DNA from 2 places in the Dietzia psychralcaliphila genome. Region 1 is predicted to be linked to the other one. Evidence: riboswitches for the same ligand, from Rfam matches in the RefSeq annotation. Region 1 holds a riboswitch; the other holds the start of a gene.
What was found. Region 1 has a riboswitch for cobalamin ahead of cobN (cobaltochelatase subunit CobN). Riboswitches for the same ligand answer to the same signal wherever they lie in the genome.
Positions count from the first base shown of each region.

Region 2: linked by a shared signal. The riboswitch ahead of A6048_RS17645 (ABC transporter substrate-binding protein) and the one ahead of cobN (cobaltochelatase subunit CobN) in region 1 are both predicted to bind cobalamin.

Region 1 covers NZ_CP015453.1:244,100-247,502, reverse strand. The annotation lists gene cobN (cobaltochelatase subunit CobN) at 1-1,548, opposite strand, end outside; cobalamin riboswitch at 1,540-1,735, opposite strand; gene A6048_RS01080 (M23 family metallopeptidase) at 1,800-3,137, opposite strand; gene A6048_RS01075 (nitrite reductase) at 3,219-3,403, shown strand, end outside.
Region 2 covers NZ_CP015453.1:3,804,295-3,807,697, forward strand. The annotation lists gene A6048_RS17640 (FecCD family ABC transporter permease) at 1-882, opposite strand, end outside; gene A6048_RS17645 (ABC transporter substrate-binding protein) at 884-1,888, opposite strand; adenosylcobalamin-variant (AdoCbl-variant) riboswitch at 2,018-2,114, opposite strand; gene A6048_RS17650 (Lrp/AsnC family transcriptional regulator) at 2,246-2,527, opposite strand; gene A6048_RS17655 (SgcJ/EcaC family oxidoreductase) at 2,762-3,136, opposite strand; gene A6048_RS17660 (sugar porter family MFS transporter) at 3,316-3,403, shown strand, end outside.

The DNA of each region.
Region 1 (3,403 bases):
GGTCCACTTCAGGTAGTCGTCGGTGCTGATCCTGACGTGGCTGTCGGTGAGCTGGGCGTTGGTCAGCCACTCCTCGTCCTGCCCACCCGCGGCGATCAGCGCGTGGATCAGCGCGTCACCGGCGGCCGAGTCGTCGGGCAACTCCTCGGAGCGATCGAGAAAGCGGGCGATGGGCCCGTCGGCCGGCCCGAGGTCGTACCCCTCGTCGCGCATCCGGCGCAGGAGCCGGATGGTCGACACCGGGGTATCGAGCCCGACCGCGTTGCCGATCCGGGAGTGCTTGGTCGGGTACGCCGAGAGCACCAGGGCGATCCGGCGGTCGGCAGCGGGCACGTGGCGCAGCCGGGCGTGGGAGACCGCGATCCCCGCGACGCGGGCGCAGCGTTCGGGATCGGCCACGTAGCGCGGGAGGCCGTCGGCGTCGATCTCCTTGAAGGAGAACGGCACGGTGATGATCCGGCCGTCGAACTCCGGGATGGCGATCTGGTTGGCCGAGTCCAGCGGGTTGACGCCGTCGTCGGAGGCCTCCCAGTCCTCCCGGCTCCACGTCAGACACAGGCCCTGCAGGACCGGGATGTCGAGAGCGGCGATGCGTTCGACGTCCCAGGTCTCGTCCTCGCCACCCGCGCTCACCGCTCCGGGTGTGGTGCCGCCGGCGGCCAGGACGGTGACGACCAGGGCGTCGAGCGAGCCGAGTGCGTCGAACAACTCGTCGGGGGCCGAGCGCAGGGACCCGGCGAACACCGGCACGCCCACGGCCTGCCCGGTGGCGTCGATCGCGTCGGCGAGCGCGTGCGCGAACTCGGAGTTCCCGCTGACCTCGTGGGCACGGTAGTAGAGCACCCCGACGCGGGGGACGCCCCGCGACTGGTCAGTTCCGATCACGTTCTCCCAGGTCCCGTTCCGGGAATCTCGTCGTTCGTGACCACTCGCCGGGGAGTCGGCGCCCGGTCGTGGCGGCATCCCCCACACCGGGACGCTCTCCGGGGGTTCGAAGCCGGCTCCGGTGAGCAGCACCGTGTCCGAGAGGAAGGCGTGCAGCTGGGCGAGATTCCGCTCCCCGCCCTCGGCGAGGTAGCGGTGCGCCTCGGCCGCGATCCCGATCGGCACCGTGGACAGCTCCATCAGGTCGGCGTCCGGGGCCTGCTCGCCGCCGAGGACGACCACCGGCCGTCCCGAGGCCAGGACCGCGGCGAATCCGGGCTCCCACGACCGCCGAGAGCCGAGGATCCGGACCACCACCAGGTCGGCGCCTGCGATCAGACCGGGCAGGTCCGCCTCCACGTCGATCCGGGACGGGTTGCCGAGCGTCCAGTGCGCGCGGGAGGCCCGCGCGGAGAGCAGGTCCGTGTCGGAGGTGGACAGCAGGGTGATGCGCGGTGCGTTCACCGAGTCTCGTGATGGTGCCGTGTCGTTCGATGGTGCCGCGTTGCTCGGTGACGCTGTGTCATTCGATGGTGCTGTGTCATTCGATGGTGCCGAGGCGTCGTCAGGGGACGCCGAACGCCGGTCATGGCGCATGTTCTTCTCCAAACCCTCGTGGAACATGTCGCCGTGGCCGGTCTCCTGGCTTTCGCATCGACGCCGCGCGACCGACCTTCCCGGATCCTCGGGATCCAGTGGTCTCCGCCCCACTCGGGGACGGACGAGGGCCGCGTGACTCCGCGACTACAGTGGCGAGGGCCGCGCCGGCTTTTCCTCCGGCTTCCCGAGCACCACGGCACCGGCGAGCCTATCCGGCCCCGGTCCCCCACGGGTGTCCGGCCGTCGGGGCTGAGTGGTCGGAGTCGCTCGTCAAGCTAGGGGAAGGTCACGACCGCCAGGTTGAGCGGCATCTGGTCGGTCCGCGCCTCCCGCTGCTGCGGACCTTCCGGCAGGAAGGTGCCGGCCAGATAGTCGTCGGCATCAGCTACCCGCTGCGGTGGGACCTGCCCCTGGTAGTCGAAACTCCTGAACTCGTAGGGCAACGAATCCGCCTCGAGCAGGCTCGGCCCGTCCATCAGTTGGAAGTGCAGGTGCGACGCGTTGGCATTGCCGGTGTTCCCGAGCTCGCCGATCACCTGACCCTCGGTCACCGTGTCGCCCGGTTCGACAGTGATCGAGCCCGAGATCAGGTGGGCGTACATCGCGTATACCCCACCGCCGAGATCGAGCACGACGTGGTTGCCGTCCACGTTCTCGACGGTCAGCTCTGCCGCCAACTCCGGGTCGCTGGCGGGCAGGACCCCCGGCGCATTGGCCTCCATACCGTCGAGAACAGAGACCACCGTGGCGTCGGCGACGGCGAGGATCTCGGCCCCGTAGTCGACATAACTCTCGTTGCGGTTCCTGTCCCCGGTGTAGAACTCGCCGCGGTCGTTGGTGCGCTTGAAGTCGATGGCGAAGCGCTGACTGTTGTTCAGCTTCCCGTTGAGCGACATCACCGAACTGCGATGCGGGAAACCCGGTTCGCAACACCCGTTGAGGGCGACCCAGTTGTCGCCGCGTAGCGGTGGCGAGACGACCGGCACTGTCTGCGTGGAGAAGGCGACCGGCGTGGCCAGGTAGTCGATGGGCCCCGGCTCCCCGAAGGCCGGCGAGGCGGCGCCGGTCCCGTAGACGTGGTGCAACACCGCTTCGGGGGCCTGGTCGAGGGAGTCCAGCGCGAAGTCGATGAACACAACTCGGCTCTCCTGGGGCGGGATCTCGGCGCTGTCGATGACCCCGGCTGGGAGGCCACGCAGGCGGTTGCAGTCACCGAAATCGCACTCCGGGTCGATCAGCGCCGAACCGGAGAAGCTGGCGAGGACCTTCGTGGGATCGGTGCCATCGATCACGTCGATCTTCTCCAGGCTCGCCGGGACCCCGGTGGCGTTGGTCAGCTGCAGGTCATAGGCGACGTGGTACCTGCCATCCGTTCCCCGGAACGGTAGCGGCGAATTCCCGATCGGAATCAGCGTCAGGGCGGTGAACGCGTCCGGCACGGTCACCCCGGCGACCGACCCGGCGGGCGGTGGCGCGGTGGCGGTGCCGGCCGTCGGTGACGTCGAGGTGGTGCCGGCCGCCTGGGTGACGGAGTCCGACGAACACCCGGCCGCGACCAGAGCGACCGCGGCGACGAGGGCGGCGAGGAGGGCGGGTACGCGGTGGGACGTCACGGTGGTACTCCGATTCTTCAAGAATTGTTTAGAAAACTACCACTCCCGGGCCGCGTCGAACAGGCTGTCAGACTGGGTCCCGTGAGCGTTTCCGGACCGACCTCCCGCACCCGGACCGACATGTGTCCCGGAGTGCTGCGCCCGTGGCCCGCCGACGACGGCGCCCTGGTCCGGCTGCGCGTCCCAGGCGGCCGCGTGTCGCCGGAATCCCTCGCCGCGCTTCACGGGGTAGCGGCGCGATACGGCGACGACGACGTGCACGTCAC
Region 2 (3,403 bases), 320 kb from region 1:
CAGCATGAGAAGTCGGAACCGCGGGACGTTCATGCCCATCGCCGTGGCGCCGTCGTCACCGGTGAGGAGTAGATCCAGATGTCGGCTGGACAGCAGCACGAGGATCCCGGCGACGGTGAGGATCGTGACCGGGGCGAGCAACATGGTCCACCCGGCGTCACCGAACCCGCCGGCGAGCCAGCGCATCACGGTGCCCAGTTGGTGGTCGTCGCCCAGCACGAGCAGCGTGAACGTGTTGAGCGCCGAGAACACCATCGTCAGGGCCGCCCCCACCAGCACGATCGCCGTGGTGTCGTGCGCGCGTCTCGCCACCAGGATCACCCCGGCGAGTGGCAGGAGTGCGCCGAGGAAGGCGGCCATCGGGAGGGTGAAGACTCCCGACACCCCGGCACCCACGCCCAGCACGGTCAGGACCACCACGCCGAATCCCGCCCCGGACGACACTCCCAGCAGGTACGGGTCGGCCAGCGGGTTGCGCGTGACCGCCTGCGCCACGCCCCCCGCCACCGCGAGGGATGCACCCACCGCGGCCGCCATCAGCGCGCGCGGCAGCCGGGACTCGATCACGATCGCCTCGCGAGCCTCGGACCACCACGGGGTGAACGACCCCGGGGCCAGGCGGTGGGCGACGATCGCCCAGACATCCCCGAGCGGGATGGAGACCGACCCCAGTGAGACCCCCAGCGCCACCGAGAGGGCGAGCAGCCCCAGCAGCGGGGCGAGGACCAGCCCCAGCGGGCGCCTGTCGCGGCGCGGCACCGAGCGGCGGGACAGCGAGTGGCGGGACCGTGACGGGGGGCGGGACGCTGCCGGGGGGCGGTTCGGATCCGGCACCCCCGTGCCGCGTGCGCCACGGCCACCGTCGTGGACGACCGTCGCCATGTCAGCGCCCGAAGGCGTCGGGGTAGAGCTCGCGGGCGATCGTCTCGACCGAGGTCGCCATCCGGGAACTCTCGAAGAAGTCGGCGAGGGGGACCACCACGATTCGGTCGGAGCGGATCGCCGGCGTGGTGGACATGATGGGCTGTTCGCGCAGGTAGGCGATCTTGTCCTCCGCGCTGGTGGCCCCGTAGTCGAGCACTACGATCGCCTCCGGCCGGCGCTCACCGAGGATCTCCCACGTGGTTGCGAGGTACGGGCGGTCGCCCTCGGTGAAGATGTTGTCCGCCCCCGCGTACTCGCCGATCAGCTGGCCGATGCCGACGCCTCCGATCGTCGTCGGCTCGGCCTCTCCTCCGTCGTAGAAGAAGGTGGGGGTACCCGTGACGCCGGCCTCGTCGAGCGTCGCCCGGACCGCCTCCACCCGGTCGACGATGCTGTCGGTGAGCTCCTGCGCGCCCTCCTCGACGCCGAGGACCCGGCCCAGCTGCGAGAAGTCGGTCTCGAGCATGGAGAAGTCCGGGAACCCGTCGCCGCAGTACTCGGAGAACAGGAAGGTGTCGATGCCCGCGGCTTCCAGGGCGTCTCGGCTACGGCCCTCCTTCTCGTCGAACGCGCTGCGCATGCCGGCCACCACCAGATCCGGTTCCAGATCGACGATCTGCTCCCAGGTGGGATACTCCTCGGCCAGCCCGGGTATCGCCTCGAGCTCCTCGGCGACCTCCGGGAGGACGTCCTCACGGTCGTCGTATCCCCGGCCGACGATCCGGTCTCCCGCACCCATCTGGATGAGGGTCTCCGTGACGTGGGCGTTCATCGTGATGATGCGCTCGGGCGGGGCGTCGAACGTGGACTCCCGCCCACAGTTGGTGATGGTCACGGGATCGGAGAACGCCTGCTCGGAGGCGGTGCTCTCCTGCGCCTCGCCGCGGGAGCACCCCGCGACGGCGGCCCCCGCGACGAGGAGTGCGGCGAGCGCGATGGTGGACCTGGACTGGCGACGGAACATGATCAGACCTCGGATCGTGTCGTGTGCCCACGAACACACGAGACCCGCAGGAGGGCAGTCGCAAGAGTCCGGCCGCCGACCGTGCAGGACTCCGGATCGCAGACCGCGGCGATGGGCAGAGTCGCGAACCTCCGGGCAGGTAATCGGGCTCGTCGTCACCGAGGTGACGGCATACCGTTGCGGGTCAGCGCCGGATTCTCACCGGTCTTCCCCTGCATATCCGGAAATCAGCAAGTCGTGGTGTCAGTATGCACATCCGTCGCGGAGACCGTGGCGGCACCTCCCGAGAACACCGGCGCACGGGGTAACACCCTCGTGGTGGCGGGGCGCAGCGCGCGGTGCGAAGCGGGCCTGCGTCTACTCGTCGTACCCCAGGGAGAACGCCGCCTCGAGGTCGTGCTTGGACAGCGCGCGGAACGCGATGTGCGTCTCGGTGTTCACCACACCCGGCACCTTGTTCAGGCGGTCGGAGACGATATCGGCCACCTCCTCGTTGCGGCGGGCCCGCACCAGCACGATGAGGTCGATGGTGCCGGTGACCGAGTACACCTCGGAGACCCCGTCGATCTCGGCGATCGCCTCGGCGACCTCGGGGATGCGCGCCGTCTCGGCGTGGACGAAGACGATGGCGGTGATCATGGAATCCAAGGCTAGTCCAGCAGGCGTAGCCCGCGCCTTCGTCCGGGATGCGCGGCCCGGCTCGATCGAGCGCGTTCTGTGGATTCCCGCCGCGTTCTCGGCGACTCCCTCTCGACCGATGCGTCCCAGAACGCGCCGGATCGGGCGTCCGGACGCGCACCGGCCCAGAACGCGCCGGACCGGGAATGAGAACGCGCACCGGCCCCGAATGCAGCCGGATCGGGCGGCCCCGGTTCAGCTCATGTTCTCCGGGGTCCAGTACGCGCGCATCGAGGCGATCTTGCCCTGCTCGTCGTGGGTCATCAGGTCCCACACGTTGATGGTGGCCTTGGAGTCGGCGTCGAAGTGGGTGGTGATCTCGAAGTTGAACAGCAGGTCGTCACCGCACACCCGCGCCTCGATCACCTCGCCGTCGATCTTCATCGCCACCACGGACGAGTAGAACTCGCGGATGGCCGCCTTGCCCTCGTGGACGGTCCCGTTGCCGACCGGGTCCTCGACCGTGGCGTTCTCGGCGTAGAGGTCCAGGATCGCCTCGAGGTCGCCGGCGACCAGCGCGGCGATGTAGGAGTCTGCGGTGGCACGGATCTGCTCGGGGGAGGCACTCACGGCGATGGCCCTTTCGGTATGACGACGAGACGGTTCAGAGCCTAGAACGTGTTCTCGTCCCGTGGGTTCGTACTCCGCAAACCACGCTTCGATCTTGTGACTTGCGCCACATTCATCCCGGGCCTACGCTCCCTTCACCAGTGATAGGACGTCCGACCGGCCCGGGAGCGGGGTACGCCATGTCCACAAAGAACGTCTCGGCCAGGGGCTCAGACGAGGAGGAGTCGTTCCACACCGGCCGGGTGGTGATCATCTCCCTGGTGGCGG